One region of the Kosakonia sp. MUSA4 genome, then DNA from elsewhere that is predicted to be linked to it. Evidence: predicted binding sites of a transcription regulator. Region 1 holds the regulator's gene; each other region holds the start of a gene.

Region 1 (8,067 bases):
TGGTCGGAACTGCACGAGACGGTAAACATTATGCCGCGGGGGCAGTTTCACGATTAACCGGGTAGATGGCGGCTGACTATACTGCAAACACAGTTTTATTCAGGGAGTTGCTATGTCTGCCAAACATCCGGTCATCGCCGTTACTGGCTCCAGCGGCGCGGGAACCACCACCACCAGCGTCGCCTTCCGTAAAATCTTCGCCCAGCTCAATATGCACGCCGCAGAAGTGGAAGGAGACAGCTTCCATCGCTTTACCCGTCCGGAAATGGATATGGCGATCCGCAAAGCCCGCGATCTTGGGCGGCATATCAGTTACTTTGGCCCGGATGCCAATGACTTCAGCCTGCTTGAACAAACCTTTAGCGAATATGGCCAGAGCGGAACCGGGCAAACGCGTAAATATCTGCATACCTACGATGAAGCGGTGCCGTGGAATCAGGTGCCGGGCACGTTTACGCCCTGGCAACCGCTGCCGGAACCCACCGACGTGCTGTTTTATGAAGGGCTGCACGGCGGCGTAGTGACCCCGCAAAATGACGTGGCGCGCCATGTTGATTTACTGGTTGGCGTGGTGCCGATCGTCAACCTGGAGTGGATCCAGAAACTGATTCGCGATACCAGCGAACGCGGACACTCCCGTGAAGCGGTGATGGATTCGGTGGTTCGTTCGATGGAAGATTACATCAACTTTATCACCCCGCAGTTTTCCCGTACGCACATCAACTTTCAGCGCGTGCCGACGGTCGATACGTCTAACCCTTTCGCCGCAAAAGGCATTCCGTCGCTGGATGAAAGCTTTGTGGTCATTCACTTCCAGAATTTGCAAGGCATTGATTACCCGTGGCTGTTGGCGATGCTGCAAGGTTCGTTTATTTCCCATATGGATACACTGGTGGTACCGGGCGGCAAGATGGGGCTGGCGATGGAATTGATTATGACGCCGCTGGTGCAACGGCTGATGGAAGGGAAAAAGATTAAGTAGCCCGGCAAGCCGATTGCCGGGCCAGGGCATCAGGCTTCGATAACTTCGTAGGAGTGGGTGATCTTCACGGCCTTCTCCAGCATCAACGCTACAGAGCAATATTTTTCCGCCGACAGATCCACCGCGCGGGAAACTGCCGCGTCTTTCAGCGCTTTGCCGGTGACGATAAAGTGCAGATTGATGTGCGTAAACAGACGCGGCGCTTCTTCACGGCGCTCGGAAGTCAGCTTCACTTCGCAGTCGGTCACGTCGTGGCGCCCTTTCTGCAGGATGGAAACGACGTCAATTGCGCTGCAACCGCCCGCCGCCATCAGCACCATCTCCATCGGGCTTGGCGCTTTATCCCCGGAATTACCGTCCATCAGAATTTGGTGGCCAGATGCGGACTCACCCAGGAAGGTCAACCCTTCAACCCATTTCACACGTGCCTGCATTTTATTCACTCCGGAGTAGTAATTTTCTCCACAGATTACGCGTACATAACAAAACTCGCAACGGAAGGCGACCTGCGTCATGCTGAAGCGAGACACCAGGAGACAGGCGTGAAAACCTATGCTAAAACAATCTGGATGCTACAAAGATAAATGGATGTTACGCATGTATGCATGACATCGTAGATTAGAGGCCGCAGATAACCCTGACGGCCCACTTCTCAGGACATGAGAAGCTTTGATTGCAACCCCGGAAGCAGGCTGAAACCTACATCCCCGCTTTCGGAGCCAGCTTATAACAGAGGATAACCGCGCATGGTGCTTGGCAAACCGCAAACAGACCCGACTCTCGAATGGTTCTTGTCTCATTGCCACATTCATAAGTACCCGTCGAAGAGCACGCTGATTCACCAGGGTGAAAAAGCGGAAACGCTGTATTACATCGTTAAAGGCTCAGTGGCAGTGCTAATCAAGGATGAGGAAGGTAAAGAGATGATTCTCTCTTACCTTAATCAGGGTGATTTTATCGGTGAACTGGGCTTGTTCGAAGAAGGTCAGGAGCGCAGTGCCTGGGTACGCGCCAAGACCGCTTGTGAAGTCGCCGAAATTTCCTACAAAAAATTCCGTCAGCTTATCCAGGTGAACCCGGATATTCTGATGCGCCTCTCCTCGCAGATGGCGCGTCGCCTTCAGGTGACCTCGGAGAAAGTCGGCAACCTGGCGTTCCTGGACGTAACGGGCCGTATCGCGCAGACGCTGCTGAATCTGGCAAAACAGCCGGACGCAATGACTCACCCGGACGGCATGCAGATTAAAATTACTCGCCAGGAGATTGGCCAAATCGTTGGTTGCTCCCGTGAGACTGTCGGCCGCATCCTGAAAATGCTGGAAGATCAGAACCTGATCTCCGCCCACGGTAAAACCATCGTGGTATACGGAACACGTTAATCCGTAAAACGGCGCATCGTTTATCCGGCGCGCCGTTTTTCTCTCCTCATGTGGCGCAGGCTGATTTATCACCCCGAAATCAACTACGCACTGCGACAAACGCTGGTGTTATGTCTGCCTGTGGCGATTGGCCTGATAGTCGGCCATCTGCAACAGGGCCTGCTTTTCTCACTCGTTCCCGCTTGCTGCAATATTGCCGGTCTCGACACGCCGCATAAGCGTTTCTTTAAGCGCCTGATTATTGGCGGCTGTCTGTTTGCGGGTAGCAGCCTGGCGGTGCAATTGTTGCTGGCGGAAGATCTTCCGCTGCCGCTGATCTTTACCATGCTGACCCTGCTACTGGGCGTCACGGCTGAGATCAGCGCATTGCACGGGCGCTTACTGCCCGCCTCGCTGATTGCCGCCATCTTCACGCTCAGCCTCGCCGGGAATATGCCGGTGTGGGAGCCGCTGCTGATTTACGCGCTGGGCACACTATGGTACGGGCTGTTTAACTGGTTCTGGTTCTGGATGTGGCGGGAACAACCACTGCGCGAATCGTTAAGCCTGCTCTACCGGCAACTGGCTGATTATTGCGAAGCCAAATACAGCCTGCTGACGCAGCATGCCGATCCGGAAAAAGCCCTGCCGCCGCTGCTTGCACGCCAGCAAAAAGCGGTGGATATGATAAGCCAGTGCTACCAACAATTGCATATGCTGGCGGCCAATCAGCATAACGACTACAAACGCCTGCTGCGCGTTTTCCAGGTCGCGCTGGATTTGCAGGAGCATATTTCCGTCAGCCTGCACCAGCCGGAAGAAGTACAAAAACTGGTTGAACAAACCCACGCCGAGCAGGTTATCCGCTGGAATGCGCAGACCGTCGCCGCCCGTTTACGCGTGCTGGCGGACGACATTCTCTACCATCGTTATCCGACGCGTTTCACTATGGAAAAGCAAATCGGCGCGCTGGAAAAAATCGCCCGCCAGCACCCGGATAATCCGGTAGGCCAGTTCTGCGCCTGGCACTTTAGCCGCATCGCCCGCGTACTGCGTACGCAGCGGCCTCTGTACATCCGCGATCTGATGGCGGAGAAGCAGCGTCGATTGCCATTGCTCCCGGCGCTGAAAAGCTATTTATCCCTGAAATCCGCCGCGCTGCGTAATGCGGCGCGCATCAGCGTAATGCTCAGTATTGCCAGCCTGATGGGCAGCGCCCTGCATCTGCCGAAGCCCTACTGGATCATGATGACGATTATGTTTGTCACGCAAAATGGTTATGGCGCGACACGCGTGCGCATTGTCCACCGGGCGGCAGGAACCCTTGCCGGGCTGGTGATCGCCGGGATCACGTTGCACTTTCATGTTCCGCTCGGTTTTACGCTGACAGCCATGTTATTGATTACGCTGGTCAGTTATCTGATTATCCGCAAAAGTTACGGCTGGGCGATGGTCGGCTTTACCATTACCGCGGTGTACTCATTGCAACTGCTGACCTTAAACGGCGAAGAATTTATTGTCGCGCGGCTAATCGATACCTTAATTGGCTGCCTGATCGCCTTTGGTGGTATGGTCTGGTTGTGGCCGCAATGGCAAAGCGGTCTGCTGCGCCAGAATGCCCACGACGCGCTGGAAACAGACCAGCAGGCAATTCGCCTGATCCTCAGCGATGACCCGCAGCCCACGCCGCTCGCCTGGCAGCGTATGCGCGTCAACCAGGCACATAATGCACTGTTTAACTCGCTCAATCAGGCAATGCAGGAACCCGGCTTTAACACCCGTTATCTGGAAGATATGAAGCTGTGGGTCACGCACAGCCAATTTATTGTCGAACATATCAATGCGATGACCACGCTGGCGCGTGAGCATACGATGCTGACGCCGGAGCTGGCGCAGCGCTATTTGCAGTCCTGCGAGATTGCGCTGCAACGTTGTCAGCAGCGGCTGGAGTATGACGGGCCGGGAGAGTCCGGTGATGTGAATATTCTGGAAGCGCCGGAAACGTTGACCCACGGGCCAATGAGCACGCTCGAACAGCATCTACAACGGGTTATCGGGCATCTGAACACCATGCACACCATTTCGTCAGTGGCATGGCGTCAGCGCCCGCATCACGGCATCTGGCTAAACCGACACCTTAACCATTAACCACTTTCTCTACCGCGCTGGCAAAGCGGCGCATCCCTTCATCGATATCCTGCTCGTCAATAACCAGCGACGGCGCAAAGCGCATTACGTCCGGACCGGCATTCAGCACCATTACGCCCGCATCTGCGGCAGCATAGAGAAAATCACGTGCGCGGCCTTTGAATGGCGCAGTTAATTCAGCGCCAACCAATAGCCCCATGCCGCGAATTTCGCTGAAGAGTTGATATTTTTCGCCGATCTGCTGCAAATGCTTAACGAAAAGCTGGCGTTTAGCATTCACACCGTTGAGCACTTCCGGCGTGTTGATAATGTCAAAAGCCGTTCCCGCTACCGCGCAGGCCAGCGGGTTGCCGCCATAGGTGGAACCGTGCGAACCGGCGTGGAACACGCTGGCGATCTCATTGGTCGTCAGCATCGCGCTGATCGGGAAACCGCCCCCCAGCGCTTTTGCACTGGTCAGGATGTCCGGCGTCACACCATAGTGCATATAAGCAAACAGATCGCCGCTACGGCCCATGCCGCACTGCACTTCATCAAACACCAGCAATGCTTTGTGCTGATCGCACAGTTCTCGCAGACCTTGCAAAAACTCCGGCGTTGCCGCCGTAACACCGCCTTCCCCCTGGATCGGCTCGACCACCACCGCGCAGGTATGATCGTCCATCACCGCTTTCACCGCGTGCAGATCGTTGAACGGCACATGAATGATGTCGGCCGGTTTCGGGCCAAAGCCGTCGGAATATTTCGGCTGACCACCAACCGTGACGGTAAACAGCGAACGACCGTGGAAGGCATTGTGGAAGGCAATAATTTTGGTTTTATACGGACTGTGGCGAGTAGATGCATAAAAACGCGCCAGCTTAAAGGCGGTTTCGTTCGCTTCCGTGCCGGAGTTCATAAACACCACGCGCTCGGCAAAAGTCGCGTCAATCAGTTTACGCGCCAGACGCAGAGCCGGTTCGTTGGTGAACACATTGCTGATATGCCACAGCGTTTCACCCTGCGTTTTCAACGTTTCTACCAGCGCGGGATGGCAGTGTCCTAACGCAGTTACCGCAATTCCACCTGCAAAATCAACATACTCTTTACCCTGCTGATCCCACACACGACTGCCTTTTCCCTTCACCGGGATAAACTCGGCCGGTGCGTAAATTGGCAGAATCACTTCATCGAAGTTTGCACGCGTTACCGCGTCTTGCTGAGTTGCCATGTCTTGCCCATCCAGTTTTTTGTTGCATTGATTATGAAAATATAATCACAAAATATGCATAAAAAATCACTGCATGGCAACCAGAAATCATCGTTTGAGGAAGTTTTCCAGTAATTGATGGCCCTGCTCGCTAAGAATGCTTTCCGGGTGAAACTGTACGCCTTCCAGATCCCACTGCCGATGGCGAATCCCCATTATTTCCCCGCTTTCCGTACGCGCAGTGACTTCAAAGCAGGCGGGCAGCGTAGGCGGGTCAATCACCAAAGAATGGTAACGGGTGACGGTTAACGGATTATTAAGCCCGGTAAACACACCGCGGTTGTTATGGGTAATGGGCGATGTTTTGCCGTGCATCACTTTTGCCGCACGGACAATCGTCGCGCCAAAGACCTGGGCAATCGCCTGATGACCAAGACAGACGCCCAGCACAGGGAGTTTGCCTGCATAATGACGAATGACTTCCAGCGAAATACCGGACTCATCCGGCGTACAGGGGCCAGGCGAGATAACGATTTTTTGCGGTGCCAGCGCGGCAATATCCTCAAGCGACAGCTCATCGTTACGCCTCACCTCCACCCTTGCGCCCAGTTCGCAAAAGTATTGATACAGGTTCCAGGTGAAGGAGTCGTAATTGTCGATAAGCAGGATCATAGCGGCCTCGGTAAAATAAACCGCGCTAGTTTACTCGCTTTCGACAGCTTCGCTTACCACTTTACGGAAGATGGCGCATAGCGGATCTAAATCTCCCATCGCTCCGGCCTGGTTCGCCGCGCTCCAGCGTTCAGGGACGATACCGCGCCAGTCCAGAACATAACCGGCGTGCAGCGCAAGCTGTTCAAAAAAAATGCGCTGTGCAATGCCATTGCCGAGGCGGAAGGGATGCAGCACATTGATCTCACAGTAGTAGTGCGCAAGCCGTTCAATAAACGTATCCGCAGACAGGCCGCACAGCCACTCCTCCTCTTCCAGTTGCTGCATCAGCGCGTTGCCCTCTTTTTCGATGTATTCGAAATGGCAAAAACGCGTATCGCCCTCGTAAATATCCACTTCCCGGAACTTTCCGGCCCAGTCGAACACATCCTGATAAAGGTGATGATGAATAGCGCACAGATGCGGAAGCCCGCGCGCCAGCGGCCCCAGTTCGAGCGTCGCTGCGCGTAATGCCGTCAGCTCGTAAACGGCTTGCTCCAGACGCTGCGCCTGGTGAATACCCAGCAAGTTGCGCATCACATTCAGGCCTGGATAGAGGTAAGGATCGCGACCATCGCCAAATTTATCGCTCATAGTGCCTCCGGAGTTCTGCAAGTCGGATGTTGGCTTCTTCGGCGGTGAGCGTCACCAGCGCGCTGTCAACGCCTTCCAGTCGTCGGCTGGCCTGGAAGTTAACATTACGCTGCCGCTCCCAGAGACGGGATTTTTGCCTGTCGGTGAGTTTTTTCGGCATAGCGCCTCCCTGTTTGCACATGTAGTTGCCCAAATTATAAGCAGCAATTTAACGTTACGCAGGGAAGCGAGCTAAGCACGGGCGAAAAACCCGTGCGAAAGGCGTGTTACGGCAGCACTTTTGCGGAAAGGATAACAACCGGTTTTGACGGGACATTCTGGTACGGGCCAACATCGTGCGTGGGCACCTGAGAAATTTTATCCGCCACATCCATCCCTTTTACAACTTTACCGAATACCGCATAGCCGAAATCACGCTGGCCGTGGTCGAGGAAAGCGTTATCCGCAACGTTGATGAAGAACTGGCTGGTGGCGCTGTCTTTATCCGCAGTACGCGCCATCGCAATGGTGCCGCGCGTGTTACGCAGGCCGTTGTCAGCTTCGTTTTTGATCGGCGGGTTAGGCTGTTTTTGCTGCATCTGCTCGTTGAAACCACCGCCCTGCACCATGAACCCCGGGATCACACGATGAAACGTCGTGTTGTTGTAGAAACCGTTGTTAACGTAATCAAGGAAGTTTTTCACCGACACAGGGGCTTTCTGGTTGTTCAGCTCCAGTTCGATATTACCTGCGGAGGTGGTGAGCAGAACATGCGGGTCGCCTTTTGCCGCCATCGCAACAGGGGAAAGAGCAGAAAGGGCAAACACAGCCACAACAGCCGCCAGAGTCGATTTAACCATAGGGTTTCCTTAACGAAGTGCAGTAAAGAAAGCGAGTGGCTTGATTCTAAAGAGCCGTCAGCCAGCAGGCCAGCCTTTTACTTAATTTTACGTATTTGGAAACATATGTAACATCAGACCGCTCACAACCGCAAGAATACGGCCTGACGCCGCAGGTTATCGTGCGTGATAACGGCTGAACTGCACCTCTTCACCGCCGCTGTCCATCTTCACCCAACTTTGCGCAGGCTGCGTACTGGCAATCAC
Region 2 (8,067 bases), 510 kb from region 1:
TTTCATCTCCGCAATCCAGATGTTCTGGTTGGTGGAGGTCGGTGTGGCGCTGAGAATGGCAACGTCGCCTTTATCCACATTCAGCGCTTTCAGCGCATCGGCGGCGAGTTTGACGTTGGTTTCGCCGATCAGGGCGTTATTGGAAGGATTCAGGTGGATCTGGCGGCCCGCTTTTGCCACGCCGGAATCCCATGAAACCACTTTGATACCGCGCTGCATCGCTTTTTTCAGCACCGGCACCACGGCGTCCGGATCGTTGGCTGAAATGGCGATCGCATCCACCCCCTGGGCGATCAAGCCATTCAGCACTTCGATCTGCGCTTCGGCCGTGGTGGTGGTCGGGCCGGTGTAGATCACTTTGACATCGCCTAACTCTTTGGCCGCCTCCTGCGCGCCGGTATTTGCTGCTTCAAAAAAGCCATTGCCTAAAGATTTCGCCACGAGGGCGATTTTTACTTCAGCGACAGCGGAACCGGACAACGCCATGAGGGCCACGGTGAGGATCAAGCTAGCTTTTGTTTTCATTGCTTTTACTCCACGAGTTAGATTCCCGTCGTCTTTCGCATTGCAGCGCACCGCGAAATCTTCAGGGAAGAGTTGTTTTGCAGGTGACAGAGTTCGCCCCGTCTTTGTGCGGGGCGCGATGTTGTTATTTGTACAAATCCAGCGCCGATTGCAGCGGGGTGACGCCAAAGCGTTTGCCCAGCGCAATCAGTTCTTGCTGACTAATGGTTTGCTTCATTCCGCCCATGGAATAGATTTTCACCAGCACCTCCGCCGACTTCTCGGCGGTGTCAATCAGGCCAAAGGTTTCGTCGAGCGTCGGGCCGCTGCCGAAAACGCCGTGGAACGGCCACAGCACCAGCGAATGTTTCTGCATTTCTTCGGCGGTCGCCTGGCCGATTTCATCGGTGCCGGGCACCATCCACGGCAGAATGCCGACGCCATCCGGGAACACCACCAGACATTCGGTGCTGCCTTCCCACAGTTTGCGGGTCATCAGATCGGAGGTGTTTTCCAGCACATACGTGAGCGCTATCAGGTTGGTGGCGTGGCAGTGCATGATCACGCGATCTTTTCCGCCGGTGACCTGCATGCGCTGGCAGTGTGACAGGAAGTGAGCGGGCAGTTCCGATGTCGGTACCGCTTCAGACGTCAGCCCCCACAGAATGTGGTAGCCCGCGCCATCGCTGTCCACTTTCACCACGCCTAAGTTCGCCGCCGGATCGAGCTGCACGTTGCGGAAGAATTTGCCGGAGCCGGTGACAATAAACGGCGTGTTCGCCAGCAGCGGCATCGGCTGGCTGAGCGCGATATAGCGCGGTTTCTGGTGGAAATCGGCTTCATACTGCGCGATATCCGCATCATCCAGGCGCAGCGTCAGGTTGCCGCCGTTACGTTCGTCCCAGCCTTTCAGCCAGGCATCGGAGGTGGCTTTGATCATCCCCTGGACGAACCAGGAATTAATAATGGTCTGCATGTATGGAGTTCCTGTTGGTTCTGTTGCCGGATGGCGCTGCGCTTATCCGGCCTACGTGAATCGGTTTCTCTGTGTAGGCCGGATAAGGCGCAAGCCGCCATCCGGCACATCGTTACTGGCGCTGGCGTGATACCGCTTGCTCATATGCCCGTACGCTGTCCAGCCACTGACTGCTGGCTGGCGTGTCATGGCGCTGGCAATACATCTCCCATACGGCCTGCCACGGCAGGGATTTTTGCTCTTCCAGCAGCGCCAGGCGGGCGGTGTAGTCGCCATCGGCTTCCAGTTTGCGCAGCGTTTCAACCGGCTCCAGCAGCGCGCGCAGCAGGGCTTTTTTCATATTGCGGGTACCGATGACCCACGCGGCGATGCGGTTGATCGAGGCGTCGAAGAAGTCGAGACCGATGTGCACGCGGTCAAACAGTTTGTGGCGCACGATCTCGCTGGCGATGGCCTGAGTTTCGTCATCCAGCAGCACTACGTGATCGCTGTCCCAGCGCACCGGGCGGCTGACGTGCAGCAGCAGGCGCGGCACATAAAGCATGGCGGCGGAGATTTTGTCGGAGATTACCTCTGTCGGGTGGAAGTGACCTGCATCGAGGCACAGCGCGGTCTGGCGGCTGGTGGCATAGCCCATGTAAAACTCGTTGGAGCCAACGGTGTAGCTCTCTGCGCCAATACCGAACAGCTTGCTTTCGACGGCGTCGATATGGTGCGCCGGGTTGAGTTTTTCGCTGAGCGCTTCGTCCAGCGCATTAAGCAGGCGCTGGCGCGGCGCCAGGCGGTCAACGGTGACATCTTTCATGCCGTCCGGGATCCAGATATTCATTACCGACGGTGTGCCGAGTTGTTCGCCGAAATATGCCGACACGCGGCGGCTGGCTTTGACGTGGTCAATCCAGAACTGGCGGATTTCATCGTTAGCGTGGGAGAGCGTAAAACCGTCGGCGCTCAGCGGGTGCGAGAAGCAGGAAGGATTAAAATCCAGCCCCAGTTTGTTCGCTTTCGCCCACTGCACCCAATTTGTGAAGTGTTCCGGTTTGATCTCATCGCGGCCGACCGGACCGTCGGCTTCGAGATAAATGGCGTGCAGGTTGAGGCGTTTCGGGCCGGGGATCAGGCTCAGCGCCTGCTCCAGATCGGCGCGCAGTTCGCTGGCATTGCGTGCTTTGCCCGGGTAGTTGCCGGTGGCCTGAATGCCGCCTGTCAGGCTGCCTTGCGGGTTTTCAAAACCGGCGACGTCATCGCCCTGCCAGCAGTGCATGGAAACCGGCAGGCGATCGAGCTGGCGCAGCGCCTCCTCGACATCAATCCCCACAGCGGCGAAGCGCTGTTTGGCAATTTCCCAGGCGTGTTCAAGTTGAGTGGTCATGCGCAAAGCTCCTTTGTCTGTCGTTTTTGCTGAAAGCGCGCGACGTAACGGGCGATTTCATGGTCAGGATTAGGGGTAAACGTGATCAGGTTGTGGTTGCTCGCCACCACCTGACGGAAATCATCAACGTTGCTCAGTTCATCCAGCGTCATCAGCTGAATGCCGATGTTGCCGAGCGTGGAGGCTTCCACCGGACCGGCCACCACCGGCAGCCCGCAGGCGTCGGCGCAGAGCTGATTCAGTAACTGGTTCTGGCAACCGCCACCGACGATATGCAGGCGGCTGAAGGGTTTGCCGCGCAGAAAGGCCAGTTCGGCAAGGATGTCGGCATAGAGCAGGGCGAGGCTGTCGAAGATGCAGCGCGCCAGTTCGGCAGCGTTCTGCGGTACGGGCTGGCCCGCTTCCCGACAGGCGGCCTGAAGTTCGGCACTCATGTTCTGCGGGTTGATAAAACGATCGTCGTTCGGGTTGATAACAAAGCGGCAGGCCGCAAGCTGTTCGGTGGCGGCAATCAGCGCGGGCAGATCGCTTACCTGTTGTTCTCTCAGCACCCGTTGCAGTAGCCACAACCCCATAATGTTTTTCAGCACACGGTAGCGGCCTTCCGCGCCGCCTTCGTTGGTGATATTCGCCGCCAGCGCGTCATCGCTGGTGTAAGGAGTTTTGCTCTCAAAACCCATTAATGACCAGGTGCCGGAGGACAAATAGGCTGCGTCTTTATCCGCCAGCGGCGAGGCGATCACCGCGCTGGCGGTATCGTGGCTGGCGACGGCGACCACCGGAATTGCATTGCCCTGCGGGCAGATCCAGTGACCAATCACATTGCCGGGATGTGTCGCGGTGCCAAACCAGCCAGCCGGAACGCCCGCCCACGCCAGCAGCGTATCGTCCCAGTTATCGGTATTGATATTGACCAGTTGCGTGGTGGTGGCGTTGGTGTATTCCCAGTTCAGTTGGCCGGTCAGACGGTAGCTAAAGTAATCGGGGATCAGCAGCGCATGCGCGACCTGGTCAATCAGTTCCGGCTGTTGTTCCGCCAGCGCGCGTAACTGATACAGCGTGTTGAAGGGTAAAAACTGGATGCCGCTGCGGCGATAGATATCGGCTTTGCCGGGATTCTGCATCGCACGCTGCATTACGCCATCGGTGCGATCGTCGCGGTAGGCAATCGGCAGACCGACGCGCTGGCCTTCGCGGTTAATCAGAATGTAATCGACGCCCCAGGTATCGATGCCGATGCTGTCGGGTTGAATGCCTTCTTCGCAGACCTTCAGCAGGCCGAGGCGAATTTCGCTTTCCAGGCCGTCGATATCCCAGCAATCAAAGCCGTCCACTTTTTGCAGACAGTTACTAAAACGGTGGATTTCGCGAAGCGAAAGGATGCGCTGCTGGCTGTCATAACGCGCCAGCATGACACGTCCGCTTGAGGCGCCTAAATCAACTGCGACACAGTGGCGAAAAGTCATGATTGGGTCCTTCTTAGAGTCATTGCAGACAGTCTAAAAAAGAGGGATAAGGCGTACCTTCTCGCTACTGACAGCCGCCAATTGCCGCTGGCAAGAAAGCAAAGGTGAACGTGAGAAAGTTCACAGTTTCCAGTAATGGCGGGGATTTAAGCCATTGTGACCGTTGCCACATTTCCCGATCTTTCCGGTCGTTTCTTGAAAAAACGGCAGGCTATGCGCGAAAAGCTGTCGAAAATTTAAGGTGAGGTTGATAACCCTTAATTACTATTTTGAGAAGGTTTCTCATTAGTGGGGCAATCATGACCGTACTTCATAGCGTGGATTTTTTCCCGGCAGGTCAATCACCTGTTGCCATTGAACCCCGGCTTCCCCAGGCGGCTTTCCCTGAACATCATCATGATTTTCATGAAATTGTGATCGTTGAACACGGCACCGGGATCCACGTTTTTAATGGTCAGCCTTTCACTATCAGCGGCGGCACCGTCTGTTTTGTCCGTGACCATGATCGGCACTTATATGAGCATACCGATAACCTGTGCCTGACCAATGTGTTGTACCGTTCGCCGGAGGCTTTCCAGTTCCTTGCCGGTTTGCACCAGTTACTGCCGCAGGAGCAGGATGGCCACTACCCGTCGCACTGGCGGGTGAGCCAGCAGACGCTGGCGAAGGTGCGCGAGATCATCGGGCAGATGGAAAAACTGGATCCAGAAATGGATACCCACGGTATTGCGAACCGCGAGATCCTGTTTATGCAACTGCTGGTGATGCTGCGTAAAGGGAGCCAGCAGGAGGGCGCCGTCAGCAGCGATGCCCGCCTTAATCAACTGATGTTGTGGCTGGAAGATCACTTTGCCGAGGATGTTTGTTGGGAAATGCTGGCCGACCAGTTCACGCTCTCTTTGCGCACGCTGCATCGCCAGTTGAAGCATTCAACGGGCCTGACGCCGCAGCGCTATCTCAACCGGTTAAGGCTGACCAAAGCGCGGCATATGTTGCGCCACAGCGATGAGAGCGTCACCGATATCGCTTTCCGTTGCGGATTTGGCGACAGCAATCACTTCTCCACCCTGTTTCGCCGGGAATTCAACTGGTCGCCCCGCGATATCCGCCAGGGGCGCGATACGCAGCTTCAGTAACGCGAAGGCTGTCACCGATTTGTCGCCGAAGATCCGCTAATAATTTCAGGTTGTTCAAGGCAGAGGTGAGTGTGTGGCAGGCCAACTGATTCTTCGCAAAGCGGATTTCTTTCCCCGCGCCGGACAAGCGGTAGCGGTGGCCGATCGCTATCCGCAAAATGTCTTTGCTGAACACACTCATGAGTTTTGCGAACTGGTGATGGTGTGGCGCGGCAACGGCCTGCATGTGCTGAATGACCGCCCTTACCGCATCACGCGCGGCGACCTGTTTTATATCCGCGCCGAAGATTGCCACTCTTACGCCTCGGTCAACGATCTGGTGCTGCAAAATATCATCTACTGCCCGGATCGATTGACGCTTAACCTCGACTGGGCGGCGCATATTCCCGGCCTTAACGGTACGGCAAGAACGCCGCACTGGCGGATTGGCAGCACCGGCATGGCGCAGGCGCGGCAGGTGATTGCGCAGCTGGAGCATGAGAGCGCCAAAGCCGATCCGCTGGCGAATATGATGGCGGAAACGCTGTTTGCCCAACTGGTGATGACGCTCAAACGCCACCGTTTTGCTATCGATAACCTTGCGGCGACGCACAGTGAGACGCTGCTTGATAAGCTAATTACCGTGCTCTCCGGCAGCCTGAATCGCAGCTTTGCGCTGGAGCAGTTTTGCGAGCAGGAGCAGTGCAGCGAGCGCGCGCTGCGCCAGCAATTCCGCACCCAGACCGGGATGACCATCAACCACTACCTGCGCCAGTTGCGCATCTGCCATGCGCAGTATTTGCTTCAGCATTCCGAGCAGATGATCGGCGAAATCGCCATGCAGTGCGGGTTTGAGGACAGTAACTACTTTTCGGTGGTGTTTAGCCGGGAAGTGGGGATGACGCCAGGTCAGTGGCGTCATCGTAGCCGGGTTGCTGCCTGATTAGTTCGCCATGCCGAGGCCGACGATATTGGCGGCGACAATGATCACCACGCAACCAAGGCTCAGCACGCTCACCGGCTGACGTCCGGCGTTCTTCCACTCTTTCAGGATCAGCCCGACAATGCCGCCGCACAGCACGTAGAAGCTCATGTGCAGCATCCAACTGATGTAGTCATACTGCGCCGGAATGCGGGCATGGCCCCAGGCGTAGAAGAAGAATTGCAGATACCACATCAAACCGCCCAGCGCCGAGAGCAGAATATTGCTGATGATTAGCGGTTTTGCCAGCGAGAAGTCGGCTTTTACCGACAGGTTTTTCAGTTTTGCCAGCCGAATGAAGCAGAAACCGAGGTTAATCAGCGCGCCGCCGCCCATGATCACCACATAACTTGGCAAGGCGGTGTAGAGCGGATCGATGCCCAGCGCCGCAGCGGCTTCGTGCATCGGTTTGGCGGCGTTCATGGCAAAGGACATGCCGGCGGAGAACACGCCGCACATCACCGCCAGCGTCAGCCCTTTTTTCAGGTTGAACTCTTCGGCTTTAATGCCCATTTTGCGCTCTTTCAGCTGGCCTGCGCGGGTCACAATCCCGACGCCTATCAGCGCAACCAGCACGCCAAGCAGCGTCATGCGACCGCCATCGGTGTTGATCAGAACGTCAAAATTACCGTTGATGATTGGTGTCATTAGCGTACCGACGATCAGCGTAATGCCAATGGCAATGCCAATGCCCATCGACATGCCGAGGTAGCGCATGGTGAGGCCGTAGTTGATGTTCCCGACTCCCCACATTGCGCCGAAGAGAAAGACCGGTAGCAGGGTGGAAGCGCTGAACGAGCTGTAATAGGCCCAAAAATCAGGCAGTAACAGCGCGCTGATGGTCCAGGGAAGAATCAACCAGGAGACGATGCCGCCGATTGACCACATGGTCTCCCAGGACCAATTTTTAACTTTCTTGAACGGGGCATAGAAACAGGCTGCACTGGCCGCACCTATCAAATGCCAAAGAATACCCATCGTAATCGCGTTACTCATTTTCTCATCCTCTTTGTTTTTATCGTCGGGATACGAGCAGCCGACCTGATGAGTGTAAAAATCACTCAGGAGATTAACCTTGAGGCGTTTGCCGCGATAGACGGCGAGCTGGCAATGAGCGCGTGATGGAGGTGAGCAGCTTCACAATTTCAATAACATAACCAAAAGTTATAACCTTATTAAAACTACGGCATTGATAAACATTTTCAATATCATTTAATTAACTATAATGATCCGACTGCTTACTCGGCATTAACATATATGCCGCCAGACAATAATGGAGATGAAAATGAGCTATACACTGCCCGCTCTGCCGTACGCGTATGATGCCCTTGAGCCTCATTTCGACAAGCAGACGATGGAAATCCATCACACTAAACATCACCAGACTTACGTAAATAACGCGAATGCCGCGCTGGAAAGCCTGCCGGAGTTCGCCAGCCAGTCAGCTGAAGAACTGATCACCAAGCTGGATCAACTGCCGGCAGACAAAAAAACCGTTCTGCGTAACAACGCAGGCGGTCACGCTAACCACAGCCTGTTCTGGAAAGGCCTGAAAAAAGGCACCACCCTGCAGGGCGATCTGAAAGCGGCTATCGAGCGTGATTTCGGTTCCGTAGACAACTTCAAAGCTGAATTCGAAAAAGCGGCCGCCA
Region 3 (8,067 bases), 280 kb from region 1:
GCGTTTCTTGTACTTCTGCGCGCACCTGCTCAATTCGCGCGTCATCCACGCGATCGGCTTTCGTTAGCGCCACAGTCAGCGCCGGGTTACCAGTAAGTTGCAAAATGGCCAGATGCTCGCGGGTCTGCGCCATCACGCCATCATCGCAGGCGACGACCAGCAGCGCATGATCGATGCCGCCGACGCCCGCCAGCATATTCGAGAGGAATTTTTCGTGCCCCGGCACATCAATAAACCCCGGTACGCGCCCATCCGGCTGCGACCAGTAGGCGTAGCCCAGATCGATAGTCATGCCGCGTTTTTTCTCTTCCGGCAAACGATCGGCATTCACGCCGGTTAGCGCCTCAATCAGGGTCGTTTTGCCGTGGTCAACATGCCCGGCAGTGGCAATAATCATTTCAGCAACATCTCCAGCAAGCGGGATTCATCATCAAGACAGCGGCAGTCCAGCCACAGGCGACCATCATAAATGCGGCCAATCACCGGCTGCGGCAACGCCCGCCATTGCGCCGCCAGCGCTTCCAGCCGACGCCCGCTGCCGTCGCGCGGCGTAAAGGTCACGGCTGCGCCAGGCAGGCGATCGACCGGCAAAGAGCCGCTGCCGATCTGTGACAAACAGGCTTCGACACGCAGGTCGAACTCGCTATAGCGCGCATTCAGCGCCGCGCACAGCCGCTGCGCCTGCTCGCGGATCTCCGGCTCCGGGCGCGTCAGATAACGCAGCGTCGGCAGGCTCTGCGGTAGCGTTTCCGGGTGCAGATAGAGACGCAGCGTAGCTTCCAGCGCCGCCAGCGTCATTTTGTCCGCCCGCAGCGCCCGTTTCAGCGGGTGCTGCTGCAACTGCGCAATCAACGCTTTTTTACCAACGATAATGCCCGCCTGCGGGCCACCGAGCAGCTTATCGCCGGAGAAGCTCACCAGGCTGACGCCTGCGGCGATCAGCGCCTGCGGCATCGGCTCTTTTGGCAGGCCGTAGCGGCTTAAATCCACCAGCGAGCCGCTACCCAAATCAACAATCACCGGCAGACCAGCCGCTTCGGCAAGCGTCACCAGCTCTGCTTCGTCCACCGCAGCGGTAAAACCGTCAATATGATAATTGCTGGTATGTACCTTCATCAGCAGCGCCGTGTTGTCGTTGATCGCCTGGCGGTAATCTTTGGCATGCGTGCGGTTAGTGGTTCCCACTTCATGCAGCACGCAGCACGCCTGGCGCATCACGTCCGGAATGCGGAACGCGCCGCCAATCTCCACCAGCTCGCCGCGCGACACCACCACTTCACGCCCCGCCGCCGTGGCGGCCAGCATCAGCAACACGGCGGCAGCGTTGTTATTGACGATACAGGCATCTTCCGCGCCGGTTAGCTGGCAGAGTAAATCCGCCAGCGCACGATCGCGGTGACCACGTCCGGCGCCGTCGAGATCGTATTCCAGCGTCACCGCAGAACCCATGACCGCCGCAACGGCATCGATCGCTGCCTGCGGCTGCACCGCGCGGCCTAAGTTGGTATGCAGTACGGTGCCGCTCAGGTTAAACACCGGGCGCAGCGCGCTGGCGCTGCTCTGTTCCAGCCGGGTTTGCGTCTCGCGGGCCCAGGCATCGCACCAGTCGGGTAATGTCTGCTGCTGACGGATTTGCTCACGCGCTTCGTCCTGTAGCTGACGCAGCATCTGCGTTACGCGGCTGTGGCCGAAAAGGGTTAATAAAGTGGCGAACGCCTCGTCACGTAACAGGCGATCGGTCGATGGGATCTGGCTGTAAAGAGTTGTCATGAAAAGGCCTGGCTATGAGTTGCCCCCTCCCGTCAGGGGGATTGACGTGAGGGGATTGTACAGCGACTTTGCTCAGGCCGACACCATGCTTATCAGGCCCCTGGCGGCTCTGTACGGGCGAAACTTTCACGCTGGAAGAGGTTCTCGACCAGCTTCACCAGCAACGGGTGATTCACGCACCAGCCCGGCGAGACGTGGCGGAAGTTGAGATAGCTAATCGCGCAGGCGATGGCAATGGTCGCCAGGTTCAGCGTATCCACGCTGAGCGTTCCCTCTTGCAGGTAGCGTTCCAGCGTATCCAGCCCCTGCGAAACTTTCTCCCGCTGGCGCAGCAGCTCGCTTTCCGATTGCTGCTCAACCGGGCGCGCCAGTTCACGCACCGAGACCAGCGCAGCATCCATAATGCCGTCGGCCAGCGCTTCCAGTTGGCGGATTTTCAGCGCAGCCACAGGCTCCGTCGGCAATAACGCCGGTGCGATAGCCAGTAATTCAATGTATTGCGCGATGATCGGCGAGTCGAACCAGACTTCGCCCTCATCCGTAATCAGCGCGGGGACCTTACCGAGCGGGTTATATTGCGCCACGCCGTTGATCGCGTTGTAGGGCTGCTCGTTGATAAATTCAAAGGTGATGCCCTTTTCCAGCAGCATCACGGAGATTTTGCGGACAAAAGGGCTGGTGTAGCTGCCGATAAGTTTCATTTTTGGATCCTTTTTTGCCAACAAAAAGTTAATTATGTACTAGTCGTCGTAAATTGTTTCATCAACGTGAAAACTTCCGATACTAAATTAGCTTCGCCATCCTGCCTGAAAGGAAGTTACAGGTCGTCCTGATTGTAAAAAATACAGTTTGCTGGCGATCACACTCGGAAAACTCCTGGCACAAATATCTTGTGATTTAGATCACAAATAAATAACAAAGTCGCGCCCACTATTTGTGAACCTGATCACATTTAATCCCCGTAGGCGTTCAGTTTTTATCCTTTGTTCTTTTTTTACACTGATTTTTTGTGATGAATATCACGATAAGTGACGGGGTATCCCCCACATTGATGTGACCAAGATCACATTAAAGACCATCGTCTGGACAGTTACGCAATTCGGTGCGAGATTTCGCCTCACAGATAACCCAGGTCCGGCTACCTCTGCCGCCACGTTAACAACAAAACCTCGGGCTTCCGGCCTGTGCGATAGTAAACATAAGAAGGGGTGTTTTATGTCATCCGATATCAAGATCAAGGTGCAAAGCTTTGGTCGCTTTCTCAGCAATATGGTGATGCCCAACATCGGCGCGTTTATCGCGTGGGGTATCATTACCGCATTGTTTATTCCTACAGGGTGGTTACCAAACGAGACGCTGGCGAAACTCGTCGGCCCCATGATTACGTATTTGCTGCCGCTGCTCATCGGTTTCACCGGTGGTCGTCTGGTTGGCGGCGATCGCGGCGGCGTGGTGGGTGCTATCACCACAATGGGGGTTATCGTCGGTGCGGATATGCCGATGTTCCTCGGCGCGATGATTGCCGGCCCGCTGGGCGGCTACTGCATCAAGAAATTTGACGCCGCTGTAGACGGCAAGATCAAATCCGGTTTCGAAATGCTGGTGAATAACTTCTCCGCTGGCATCATCGGTATGATCCTCGCCATTCTGGCGTTCCTGGGCATCGGTCCGGCCGTTGAAGTGCTGTCCAAAGTATTGGCTGCGGGCGTTAACTTCATGGTTGTTCACGACATGCTGCCGCTGGCGTCCATCTTTGTTGAACCGGCGAAAATCCTGTTCCTCAATAACGCCATCAACCACGGCATCTTCTCGCCGCTGGGTATTCAGCAGTCTCATGAACTCGGCAAGTCCATCTTCTTCTTAATCGAAGCAAACCCGGGTCCGGGTATGGGCGTGCTGCTGGCGTATATGTTCTTCGGTCGCGGCAGCGCGAAACAGTCTGCGGGCGGCGCGGCAATCATCCACTTCCTGGGTGGTATCCACGAAATTTACTTCCCGTATGTGCTGATGAACCCGCGTCTGCTGCTGGCAGTGATCCTCGGCGGTATGACTGGCGTGTTCACGCTGAGCGTGCTGAACGGTGGCCTGGTTTCTCCGGCTTCTCCGGGTTCCATCCTGGCAGTGCTGGCAATGACGCCGAAAGGCGCCTACTTCGCTAACATCACGGCGATTCTGGCTGCGCTGGTCGTCTCTTTCGTTATCTCTTCTATCCTGCTGAAAACCAGCAAAGTGAAAGAAGAAGATGACGATATCGAAGCCGCTACCCGTCGCGTACAGGACATGAAAGCCGAGTCCAAAGGCGCAACTCCGCTGTCGGCTGGCGATGTCACCAACGACCTGAGCCACGTACGTAAAATCATCGTAGCCTGTGATGCCGGTATGGGTTCCAGCGCCATGGGCGCAGGCGTACTGCGTAAGAAAGTGCAGGATGCTGGCCTGACCAACATCTCGGTGACCAACAGCGCAATTAACAGCCTGCCGCCGGATGTCGACCTGGTTATTACGCACCGCGATCTGACTGAGCGTGCTATGCGTCAGGTACCGCAGGCGCAGCATATTTCGCTGACCAACTTCCTGGACAGCGGCCTGTACACCAGCCTGACTGAACGTCTGGTTGCCGCGCAGCGCCACACGGACAACGAAGTAAAGGTGACAACCAGCCTGAAAGACAGCTTTGATGAGACCAACAGCAATCTGTTTAAACTGGGCGCAGAGAACATCTTCCTTGGTCGCAGCGCGAACACCAAAGAAGAAGCGATTCGTTTTGCCGGTGAGCAACTGGTGAAAGGCGGCTATGTTGAGCCGGAATACGTGCAAGCGATGCTGGATCGTGAAAAACTGACCCCGACCTATCTGGGTGAGTCGATCGCCGTTCCGCACGGTACGGTGGAAGCCAAAGACCGCGTCCTGAAAACCGGCGTGGTGTTCTGCCAGTATCCGCAAGGTGTACGCTTCGGTGAAGAAGAAGATGACATTGCCCGTCTGGTCATCGGTATCGCCGCGCGTAACAACGAGCATATCCAGGTGATCACCAGCCTGACCAATGCACTGGATGATGAGACGGTCATTGAACGTCTGGCTCAGACTTCCAGCGTTGAAGAAGTGCTGGCGTTGCTGAACAAGTAATCCCCAAAGCCCGGTGGCAAAATGCTTACCGGGCTTTTGTTCTCTCCCTTCGGGGAGAGGGTCAGGGTGAGGAGAACAGTATGTGGTTCTTCACCCAGGCCCTCTCGGGTAAAACATTTATGAAGGTTAATTCTATGAAAGCATTACATTTTGGCGCAGGTAATATCGGACGTGGCTTCATCGGCAAACTGCTTGCCGACGCGGGGATTGAACTGACATTCGCCGATGTGAATCAGGTGGTGCTCGACGCCCTGAATGCCCGTCATAGCTATCAGGTTCACGTTGTGGGAGAAAAACAGCAGATTGATACCGTTTCCGGCGTCAACGCTGTCAGCAGCATCGGTGATGAAGTGATTGACCTGATAGCGCACGTCGACCTGGTTACCACAGCCGTGGGACCGGTTGTTCTGGAGCGTATCGCTCCGGCGATTGCCAAAGGTCTGGCGAAGCGCAAAGCGCAGGGTATCAACACGCCGCTGAACATCATTGCCTGTGAAAACATGGTACGCGGTACCACCCAACTGAAAGGCCATGTGATCGCCGCACTGGCCGATGCCGATAAAGCGTGGGTGGAAGAGCATGTCGGCTTTGTCGATTCGGCCGTTGACCGCATCGTTCCGCCAGCGGAATCCGCAACCAACGATCCACTGGAAGTGACTGTGGAAACCTTCAGCGAGTGGATTGTTGATAAAACCCAGTTCAAAGGCGCGCTGCCAGCCATTCCAGGCATGGAGTTAACTGATAACCTGATGGCATTTGTTGAGCGCAAGCTCTTCACGCTGAATACCGGGCATGCTATAACCGCGTACCTTGGAAAACAGACCGGCCATCAAACCATTCGCGATGCCATCCTTGACGACGCTATCCGCGCCGTGGTGAAGGGCGCAATGGAAGAGAGCGGTGCGGTACTGATCAAGCGTTATGGCTTCGATCCCGAAAAGCACGCGGCGTACATTCAGAAAATCCTCGGCCGTTTTGAAAACCCGTGGCTGAAAGACGATGTGGAACGCGTGGGCCGTCAGCCGCTGCGTAAACTGAGCGCCGGCGACCGTCTGATTAAACCGCTGCTCGGCACGCTGGAGTACAACCTGCCGCACGCAAACCTGGTGAAAGGTATCGCCGCCGCGATGCACTACCGCAGCGAGCAGGATCCGCAGGCGCAGGAACTGGCCCAGCTTATCGAAGAGAAAGGCCCGCAGGCTGCGCTGGCGCAAATTTCCGGCCTGGATGCCAATAGCCCGGTCGTTACCGAAGCCATCGACGCATATAACGCAAAGGCATGATGCCGGTTTTGGCGCGGGAATCCCCGCGCCAGTTAACGAAATTGTCAGATATGCAGGCAATAATGGAACAAACGCAGGCTTTCGAAAACCGTGTACTCGAGCGTCTGAATGCGGGCAAAACCGTACGAAGCTTTTTGATTGCTGCCGTTGAACTGCTCAATGAAGCCGTCAATATTCTGGTGTTGCAGGTATTTCGCAAAGATGACTACGCGGTGAAATATGCTGTAGAGCCGCTGCTTGACGGAGATGGACCGCTGGGCAATTTATCCGTGCGGCTGAAGCTGATTTACGGCCTGGGCGTGATTTCCCGTGCGGAATATGAAGACGCGGAGCTCCTGATGGCGCTGCGTGAAGAGCTGAATCACGACGGTACGGAATACGCCTTTACCGACGATGAAATTCTCGGGCCGTTCGGCGAACTGCATTGCGTGGCCGCCCTGCCGCCAACCCCGCAATTTGATACCAGCGATGCCGATCTGTTCGCCATGCAGAAGCAGCGCTACCAGCAAGTGGTGCGCTCTACCATGGTGCTTTCATTGACTGAGCTAATTTCCCGCATCAGCTTAAAAAAGGCATTCCATAAGTAAGCGCCGCCGCAAATGTTGTATCCTTGCATTTTCCCCCAACAAAACTGAGCACCATGAAAGACGTTGAAAAGAACGAAATCAAGCGCCTGAGCGACCGCCTCGATGCAATTCACCACCAGCAGGCTGACCTCTCTTTAGTCGATGCGGCAGAAAAATACGCCGAACTGGAAAAAGAGAAAGCCACGCTGGAGACGGAAATTGCCCGCCTGCGCGAACAGCACAACCAGAAGCTGAGCAAAGAAGCGCAAAAGCTGCTGAAAATGCCGTTCAGCCGCGCCATTAGCAAAAAAGAGCAGGCCGATCTCGGTAAGCTGAAAAAAAGCGTTCGTGGGCTGGTGGTTGTGCACCCGATGACGGCGCTGGGCCGCGAAATGGGTCTCGACGTGATGACTGGCTTCGCCAACAGCGAATTCTAATCGGTATCGCCCTTGTCGCGTACTGAGCGCGGGGGCGACCTGAATTGGCCCTACCAATTCCACTTTGATTCTCTCCCTGCTTCACAGTTCCATTAAATCCCGTCACATACCCATTGCTCAAATGCAACATTTGGATAACCATCCGTTATCACCAACCCTACACCATCGCATTGGCAGGACCACTTTTACAAAACGTGTGACGCAGCGTTAAGCACAGACTTACCGCGTACCGGCTTTGTTGTGGTTCTCGGGAGACACCTGCATGAGCCTCTGGCAACAGAATTACGACCCGGCCGGGAACCTCTGGCTATCGAGTCTGATCGCATCGCTACCGATCCTGTTTTTCTTTTTTGCGCTGATAAAACTCAAGCTCAAAGGCTATGTGGCCGCGAGCTGGACGGTCGCCATCGCTCTTGCGGTGGCGCTGCTGTTTTACCATATGCCCGTAGATCACGCCCTTGCTGCCGTGGTCTACGGCTTCTTCTATGGTCTGTGGCCGATTGCATGGATCATCGTGGCGGCGGTATTTGTCTACAAAATCTCGGTGAAAACCGGGCAGTTCGACATTATCCGCTCATCAATCCTCTCGATTACGCCCGACCAGCGCCTGCAAATGTTGATTGTTGGCTTCTCGTTTGGCGCGTTTCTCGAAGGGGCGGCCGGGTTCGGCGCGCCGGTGGCAATCACCGCCGCATTGCTGGTCGGGCTGGGCTTTAATCCGCTGTATGCCGCCGGTTTATGCCTGATTGTGAATACCGCGCCCGTGGCGTTTGGCGCAATGGGTATTCCGATTCTGGTCGCAGGCCAGGTCACCGGGCTGGAGAGCTTTGAGATTGGCCAGATGGTAGGCCGCCAGTTGCCGTTCCTGACCATTATCGTGCTGTT
Region 4 (8,067 bases), 2.8 Mb from region 1:
CACCACCAAACCAGACCTCTACTACCTGAAAAATGCGCAGGCGATTGACAGCCTGGCGCTGCTGCCGCCCCCACCGGAAGTGGGCAGCATTGCGTTTCTCAACGATCAGGCAATGTATGAACAAGGCCGTCTGCTGCGTAACACTGAGCGTGGCAAACAGGCTGCGGAAGACGCAAATCTGAGCAGCGGCGGCGTCGCCAATGCCTTCTCAACGGCATTCGGTTCACCGATTACCGAAAAAGATTCCCCACAGTTGCATAAGCTGCTGACCAATATGATTGAGGATGCGGGCGATCTGGCGACGCGCGGCGCTAAACAGAAGTACATGCGCATCCGCCCGTTTGCCTTCTATGGTGTGCCGACCTGCAATACCAAAGAGCAGGATGAACTGTCGAAAAACGGCTCCTATCCTTCCGGACACACCTCAATTGGCTGGGCAACGGCGCTGGTGCTCGCAGAAATTAACCCGCAGCGTCAGGATCAGATCCTCAAACGCGGCTACGATCTGGGGCAAAGCCGGGTGATCTGCGGCTACCACTGGCAGAGTGATGTTGATGCCGCGCGGATCGTCGGTTCTGCCGTTGTTGCCACGCTGCACACCAGCCCGGCATTCCAGCAGCAATTGCAGAAAGCCAAAGCGGAGTTTGCCGCGAAGAATAAGTAGCGAATCCATAACGCAGGCCGGCCAGGCGTTAGCGCCATCCGGCCTTCAAAGCGTCGCGAGGCTAGTTGCCGGGTGGCGCTTTCGCTTTATCTGGCCGGTGAAAATAGATGCGGTGATTAAAAACGCGTGACGAACGGAGCGATGTCAGGAACCGTAACGGTGGTGGAGGCTTTCAGTTGTGGCGTGCCGAGATACAGGAAGCCGACGATTTTGTCCTGCTCGCGGCAGGCAAACGCCTCGCGCACCTGCGGGCTATCGGTCAGCGGGCCGGTACGCCAGATACCATTGAACCCCTGCGCCAGCGCCGCCATCTGCATCGCCATCACGGCACAACCGGCAGAAAGTAGCTGTTCCCACTGCGGCACTTTATGATCCACTTCACATTTGGCGACCACGGTAATAATCAACGGCGCGCGCAGCGGCGAAGTGCGCGCTTTCTCAATGCCCTTCTCATCCTGGCCCGCCGCAATCGCGCCCTGCTCCAGCACTTGACCCAGGCGTTCGCGCCCTTCGCCGTCGATAACGAAAAAGTGCCACGGTTGCAGCGTACCGTGATCGGGTGCGCGCATACCGGCACGCAGAATGTTATCCAGTTGTTCACCTGCTGGTGCCGGTTCCGCCAGGCGTGACGCGCTACGACGGTTGACGAGCAGTTCAAGTGCATCCATTAGTTAAACTCCTGTATTGAAATTTATTCTTAAAATTAACACGGACGTAGAATTTGTTACAGCGCCGCAGGCGATTCCTGCTGACAAGAGGCGGCGGGATAATTAGGATAACCACACTTCGCCGCCCGGGCAGCGGCGGCCTAAACAAACCAGGGAGAATACATGCGAACACTTTGGCGTTTTATTGCCGCTTTTTTTCGATGGAGCTGGCGATTGCTGAACTTTATCCGCAATCTGGTGTTGAATTTGTTCTTTATCCTGCTGGTGCTGGTGGGCGTCGGGATCTGGATGCAGGTAAGCGACAGCAAAACCGAGCACAGCAATCGCGGCGCATTACTGCTGGATATCACCGGCGTAGTGGTCGATAAAACTTCAACCAGCGGACGTCTTGGCGCACTGGGCCGCCAGCTCTTTGGCGCCAGTTCCGATCGCCTTCAAGAGAATTCGCTGTTTGATATCGTTGAGACCATTCGTCAGGCGCAGAACGATCGCAATATCACCGGTATTGTGATGGATCTGAAAAACTTCGCCGGTGCCGATCAACCCTCAATGCAGTACATCGGTAAAGCGTTGCGCGCGTTCCGCGACAGCGGTAAACCGGTTTACGCCATCGGTGATAGCTACAGCCAGGGCCAGTATTACCTCGCCAGCTTCGCCAATAAGATCTGGCTGTCGCCGCAGGGCGTGGTGGATCTGCACGGTTTCGCCACCAACGGCCTCTACTACAAAACGCTGCTGGATAAGCTGAAAGTCACCACGCACGTGTTCCGCGTTGGCACCTATAAATCTGCCGTTGAACCATTTATTCGTGACAATATGTCCCCTGCCGCGCGCGAAGCGGACAGCCGCTGGATCAACGAGCTGTGGCAAAACTACCTTAATACCGTCGCTGCAAACCGCCAGATCACGGCGCAACAGGTCTTCCCTGGCGCGCAGGCGATGCTGGACGGCCTGCGCAAGGCCGATGGCGACACGGCAAAATATGCACTCGACAACAAGCTGGTGGATGAGCTGGGTTCCGCTGCCGACGCTGAAAAAGCGATGGTCAAACAGTTTGGCTGGAGCAGCGAAGATAAAGACTTCCGCGCCGTCAGCATGTATGACTATCAGACGAAGAAACCGAGCGATGTCGGCGGCACCGTTGCCGTGATCTTCGCTAACGGGGCGATCATGGATGGCGAAGAAACACCGGGGAATGTCGGCGGCGATACCACGGCCGCACAGATCCGCGACGCGCGTCTTGATCCAAAAGTGAAGGCGATCGTCCTGCGGGTGAACAGCCCTGGCGGCAGCGTCAGCGCCTCCGAAATCATCCGCTCTGAACTGGCGGCGGCAAAAGCAGCCGGTAAACCGGTGGTGGTGTCGATGGGCGGCATGGCGGCCTCCGGCGGCTACTGGATCTCGACCCCGGCGAATTACATCATCGCCAATGCCAGCACCCTGACCGGCTCGATTGGTATTTTTGGCGTGATCAATACGCTGGAAAACAGCCTCGATACCATTGGCGTGCACACCGATGGCGTCGCCACGTCGCCGCTGGCGGATGTCAGCATGACCAAAGCGCTGCCTGACGAAGTACAGCAAATGATGCAACTGAGCATCGATAACGGCTATAAACGCTTTATTACGCTGGTCGCCCAGTCACGCAACAGCACGCCTGAGCAGGTCGATAAGATTGCCCAGGGCCATGTCTGGACGGGCCAGGATGCGAAAAACAACGGTCTGGTTGATGCGCTGGGCGATTTCGACGATGCGCTGGCGAAAGCCGCGGAACTGGCGAAACTCAAGCAGTGGCATGTGGATTACTACGAAGAAGAACCGAGCTTCTTTGATCGGGTAATGGACAGCATGACTGGCTCCGTGCGCGCGATGCTGCCGCAGGCGTTGCAGGCTTACCTGCCTGCGCCGCTGGCCAGCGCTGCGCAGGAAGTCAAAGCGGAAACGGACAAACTGGCGGTGTTTAACGATCCACAAAATCGCTACGCCCTCTGTCTGAACTGCGCCAATATCCGCTAAACTCACCTCACACGTCCCCTCCACCGGAGGGGATTTTTTTAGATGCGGCAAGAACGAAACCATGCAAAAGAAATCGATTTACGTTGCCTACACCGGCGGTACCATCGGTATGCAACGCTCAGAACACGGTTATGTGCCGGTTTCCGGCCACCTGCAACGTCAACTGGCGCTGATGCCGGAGTTCCATCGCCCGGAGATGCCGGATTTCACCATTCACGAATATGCCCCGCTGATGGACTCTTCCGATATGACGCCGGAAGACTGGCAGCATATTGCTGATGATGTGAAAGCGCACTACGACGAGTACGACGGTTTTGTCATTCTGCACGGCACCGACACCATGGCGTACACCGCGTCAGCCCTGTCGTTTATGCTGGAAAATCTTGGCAAGCCGGTCATTGTGACAGGGTCACAAATCCCACTCGCCGAGCTTCGCTCCGACGGGCAAATTAATCTGCTGAATGCGCTGTATGTGGCGGCAAATTTCCCGATTAACGAAGTGACGCTGTTCTTCAACAATCGCCTCTACCGCGGTAACCGCACCACCAAAGCGCATGCGGACGGTTTTGATGCTTTCGCTTCGCCGAATCTGCCGCCGCTGCTGGAAGCCGGTATTCACATTCGCCGCCTCAATACGCCACCTGCACCACACACGACGGGAGAATTGATCGTGCATCCTATCACCCCGCAGCCGATTGGCGTGGTGACGATTTATCCAGGGATCTCCGCCGATGTGGTGCGTAACTTCCTGCTTCAGCCGGTAAAAGCATTGATTCTGCGCTCCTATGGCGTGGGAAATGCGCCGCAAAACCGCGAGTTCCTGAAAGCCTTGCAGGATGCCAGCGCGCGCGGCATCGTGGTGGTTAACCTGACGCAATGTATGTCCGGCAAGGTGAATATGGGCGGCTACGCCACCGGCAACGCTCTCGCTCACGCCGGGGTGATTGGCGGTGCGGATATGACCGTCGAAGCCACGCTGACCAAACTGCACTACCTGCTGAGCCAGCAGCTTGATGCGGACGCGATCCGTACCGCCATGATGCAAAATCTGCGCGGTGAACTGACGCCGGATGAATGAGGAGGCTTGTATGACGCAACGTGCTTTGCTGTTGGTCGATATCCAGAATGATTTTTGCGCCGGTGGCGCGCTGGCCGTGGCCGAAGGTGACAGCACCGTGGATATCGCCAATACCCTGATCGACGGGTGCAAATCACGCGGTGATGCGGTACTGGCAAGCCAGGACTGGCACCCCGTCAATCACGGCAGCTTTGCCAGCCAGCACGGTGTTGCGCCGTTCAGCACCGGCGAGCTGGACGGCTTAGCGCAGACGTTCTGGCCGGATCACTGTGTGCAAAACAGTGATGGCGCGGCGCTGCACCCGCTGCTGAATCAGCAGGCCATTGATGAGGTGTTCCGCAAAGGTGAAGATCCGAACATCGACAGTTACAGCGCGTTTTTCGATAACGATCATCGTAAAGCTACGGCGCTGCACGGCTGGCTGCAACAGCACGGGATTCGCGAGTTAATCGTGCTGGGGCTGGCCACCGACTACTGCGTCAAATTCAGCGTGCTGGATGCGCTGAAGCTGGGTTACGAGGTCAGCGTCATCACCGACGGCTGCCGCGGCGTCAATATTCAACCGCAGGACAGCACGCAGGCATTTATGGAGATGGCGTCAGAAGGTGCCACGCTCTATACGCTGGCGGACTGGCAGGAAACACACGCCTGAGGTCATAGCCGGATGGCGGCTGTTGCCTGTCCGGCTTACAGTTTTCAGGCCAGATAAGGCGAAGCCGCCCTCCGGCATTGCGCAACACTTAAGACTTAAATGTCGCTATCGACTTCGGCGCAATGCCGAAATCCTCTTTCAACTGCTGCTTACTTTTCATCACCATCTGCCCGTTGGTGTCGATCGTCATATGCTGCGCCTGCGTGTTGTTGCGCGCCTGCCATAACATCACCAGTTGCAGGCTGTTCTCTTTTTGCTCCGGCGTCAGCGCCACGCCGTCTGGCCATTTTCCTAATTCAACGGCCGTCGCCAGTCTCTGGTAGATCTCCGGCGTCATACTGTTAACAATTTGTTCAAGATCCATATTACTCATCTCCGTGGAATAATAGCTGAATCGATTTTTCAACCACGAGTCCGGGTGCCGTTTTCATCATCCGTGAAACTCAGCGAAGCGGAGTTCACGCAATAACGCTCCCCCGTCGGCTGCGGGCCGTCCGGGAAGACATGGCCCAGATGCGCATCACATTTCCCGCAGCGAATTTCTATACGCTGCATACCGTGGGAATAGTCATTGATGTAGCGGATCGCGTCTTCACTTACCGGCTCGAAAAAACTCGGCCAGCCGCAGCCGGAATCGTACTTGGTTTGGGAGTTGAACAGCGCAGCATCGCACACCAGGCAGTGGTAAACGCCATCGCGCTTGTTATGCAGCAGATGGCCCGTGAAAGGGGGTTCTGTGCCGTGATTTTGCGTCACATAAAACTGCATTTCAGTCAGTTCTTTTTTCAGGTCGTCTTCGGAGGAATTATTCGCCATATGCTCACATCTCGCGGTAAAAGTAAGACCATTTTTTCCAACGATTCTAACAAAACATTAACACTAGGGTGCTAACTTTTGTTCTAAACTTAGCAGTTGCGGTAAAGCAGCCAGGTAATTGTGATACGTTTCACATTTTTATCCTGTCTGGCCTTTAAAATCCCACGCGGCGCCTCCACATGGGGAGGATGCTCAAAGGAAGAGTGAGGCGAGTCAGTCGAACAAAGGTTATGCGGAGGATTGATTTGTCGCAATGATTGACACGATTCCGCTTGACGCTGCGTACGGTTTTTGTAATTTTACAGCCAACCTTTTATTCACTAACAAATAGCTGGTGGAATATATGACTATCAAAGTAGGTATCAACGGTTTTGGCCGCATCGGTCGCATTGTTTTCCGTGCTGCTCAGGAACGTTCTGACATCGAAATCGTTGGTATCAACGATCTGTTGGACGCTGAATACATGGCGTACATGCTGAAATATGACTCCACTCACGGCCGTTTCAACGGTACCGTAGAAGTGAAAGACGGCAATCTGGTTGTTAACGGTAAAACCATCCGTGTTACTGCTGAGAAAGATCCGGCTAACCTGAAATGGAACGAAATCGGCGTTGACGTTGTTGCTGAAGCTACCGGTATCTTCCTGACCGACGAAACTGCTCGTAAGCACATCACTGCTGGCGCGAAAAAAGTGGTTCTGACTGGTCCGTCCAAAGACAACACTCCGATGTTTGTTCGTGGCGCGAACTTCGACAAATATGCTGGCCAGGACATCGTTTCCAACGCATCCTGCACCACCAACTGCCTGGCTCCGCTGGCTAAAGTTATCAACGACAACTTCGGCATCATCGAAGGTCTGATGACCACTGTTCACGCAACCACCGCAACTCAGAAAACCGTTGACGGCCCGTCTCACAAAGACTGGCGCGGCGGCCGCGGCGCATCCCAGAACATCATCCCGTCCTCTACCGGTGCTGCTAAAGCTGTAGGTAAAGTACTGCCGGAACTGAACGGCAAACTGACTGGTATGGCGTTCCGCGTTCCAACTCCGAACGTATCTGTTGTTGACCTGACCGTTCGTCTGGAAAAAGCAGCGTCTTACGAAGAAATCAAGAAAGCCATCAAAGCCGCTTCTGAAGGCCCGATGAAAGGCGTTCTGGGTTACACCGAAGACGACGTTGTATCTACCGATTTCAACGGTGAAGTTTGCACTTCCGTGTTCGATGCTAAAGCTGGTATCGCACTGAACGACAACTTCGTGAAACTGGTTTCCTGGTACGACAACGAAACCGGCTACTCCAACAAAGTTCTGGACCTGATCGCTCACATCTCCAAATAAGTTGAGATGAGAACATGATCTGAAAGAGCGACTTCGGTCGCTCTTTTTTTTGTTTTCAAGACAGAGGATTGCGTTAATGATTACAAAAATTTTTGCACTTCCGGTACTCGAACAAATTACCCCAACGCTTACCCGCCGTAAAATGGACGAACTGGATGTGTTAGTCGTTGAACATCCGCAGGTTAAAGCTGCCTTTACCTTACAGGGCGCGCATCTGCTCTCCTGGAAACCGCAAAGCGAACAGGAAGTCCTGTGGCTGAGCGGCAACACCCCGTTTAAAGACGGCGTCGCAATCCGTGGCGGGATTCCGGTGTGCTGGCCGTGGTTTGGCCCGGCAAAACAGCAAGGGCTGCCTGCACACGGTTTTGCGCGCAATCTGCCGTGGACGCTGAAAGCGCATAACGAAGATGCAAACGGCGTGGTGCTGACGTTTGAACTGCAAAGCAGCGATGCCTCGCGCAAATTCTGGCCGCACGACTTTACTCTGTATGCACGTTATAAACTGGGCGCAACCTGTGAAATTGAACTGGAAGCCCACGGTGAGTTTGAAACCACCTCTGCCCTGCATACCTACTTCAACGTTGGCGATATCGCCGCGGTGAAAGTGAGCGGCCTGGGCGATCGCTTTATCGATAAAGTGAATGACGCAAAAGAAGATGTGCTGGCCGATGGCGTACAGACCTTCCCGGATCGTACCGATCGCGTCTATCTGAACGCTGAAGGTTGCAGCCTGATTCATGATGCCGCGCTGAACCGCACGATTGAAGTGACCCATAGCCATAACGCCAACGTGGTGGCCTGGAACCCGGGTCCGGCGCTCTCCGTCAGCATGGC

The links. The regulator CRP, encoded in region 1, controls carbon source genes, mostly activating them, when cyclic AMP is high. The targets are predictions, from matches to a motif close to ATGTGANNNNNNTCACAT.
Region 2: rhaS (HTH-type transcriptional activator RhaS) is a predicted target of CRP. The motif match lies at 4,473-4,490, and genes of this name have one in related genera.
Region 3: C0557_RS25070 (glutathione S-transferase) is a predicted target of CRP. The motif match lies at 2,705-2,722, and genes of this name have one in related genera.
Region 4: msrB (peptide-methionine (R)-S-oxide reductase MsrB) is a predicted target of CRP. The motif match lies at 6,013-6,030, and genes of this name have one in related genera.

The regions. Positions count from the first base shown of each region.
Region 1 covers NZ_CP025697.1:4,998,286-5,006,352, forward strand. Annotated here, with positions in the region: gene C0557_RS23875 (YheU family protein) at 1-57, shown strand, start outside; gene C0557_RS23880 (phosphoribulokinase) at 113-982, shown strand; gene C0557_RS23885 (OsmC family protein) at 1,012-1,416, opposite strand; gene crp (cAMP-activated global transcriptional regulator CRP) at 1,729-2,361, shown strand; gene C0557_RS23895 (YccS/YhfK family putative transporter) at 2,410-4,488, shown strand; gene C0557_RS23900 (aspartate aminotransferase family protein) at 4,478-5,698, opposite strand; gene pabA (aminodeoxychorismate synthase component 2) at 5,786-6,349, opposite strand; gene C0557_RS23910 (putative adenosine monophosphate-protein transferase Fic) at 6,380-6,982, opposite strand; gene C0557_RS23915 (YhfG family protein) at 6,972-7,142, opposite strand; gene ppiA (peptidylprolyl isomerase A) at 7,249-7,821, opposite strand; gene C0557_RS23925 (cytosine deaminase) at 7,978-8,067, opposite strand, start outside.
Region 2 covers NZ_CP025697.1:5,507,404-5,515,470, forward strand. Annotated here, with positions in the region: gene rhaS (rhamnose ABC transporter substrate-binding protein) at 1-525, opposite strand, end outside; gene rhaD (rhamnulose-1-phosphate aldolase) at 650-1,480, opposite strand; gene C0557_RS26170 (L-rhamnose isomerase) at 1,593-2,852, opposite strand; gene rhaB (rhamnulokinase) at 2,849-4,318, opposite strand; gene rhaS (HTH-type transcriptional activator RhaS) at 4,618-5,454, shown strand; gene rhaR (HTH-type transcriptional activator RhaR) at 5,528-6,376, shown strand; gene rhaT (L-rhamnose/proton symporter RhaT) at 6,377-7,411, opposite strand; gene sodA (superoxide dismutase [Mn]) at 7,701-8,067, shown strand, end outside.
Region 3 covers NZ_CP025697.1:5,279,074-5,287,140, forward strand. Annotated here, with positions in the region: gene selB (selenocysteine-specific translation elongation factor) at 1-397, opposite strand, end outside; gene selA (L-seryl-tRNA(Sec) selenium transferase) at 394-1,770, opposite strand; gene C0557_RS25070 (glutathione S-transferase) at 1,863-2,471, opposite strand; gene C0557_RS25075 (PTS mannitol transporter subunit IICBA) at 2,986-4,896, shown strand; gene mtlD (mannitol-1-phosphate 5-dehydrogenase) at 5,016-6,179, shown strand; gene mtlR (MltR family transcriptional regulator) at 6,179-6,766, shown strand; gene C0557_RS25090 (YibL family ribosome-associated protein) at 6,820-7,182, shown strand; gene lldP (L-lactate permease) at 7,445-8,067, shown strand, end outside.
Region 4 covers NZ_CP025697.1:2,028,367-2,036,433, reverse strand. Annotated here, with positions in the region: gene phoC (acid phosphatase PhoC) at 1-664, shown strand, start outside; gene C0557_RS09600 (NAD(P)H nitroreductase) at 781-1,332, opposite strand; gene sppA (signal peptide peptidase SppA) at 1,495-3,348, shown strand; gene ansA (asparaginase) at 3,410-4,426, shown strand; gene pncA (bifunctional nicotinamidase/pyrazinamidase) at 4,437-5,078, shown strand; gene C0557_RS09580 (YeaC family protein) at 5,167-5,442, opposite strand; gene msrB (peptide-methionine (R)-S-oxide reductase MsrB) at 5,481-5,894, opposite strand; gene gapA (glyceraldehyde-3-phosphate dehydrogenase) at 6,238-7,233, shown strand; gene C0557_RS09565 (D-hexose-6-phosphate mutarotase) at 7,310-8,067, shown strand, end outside.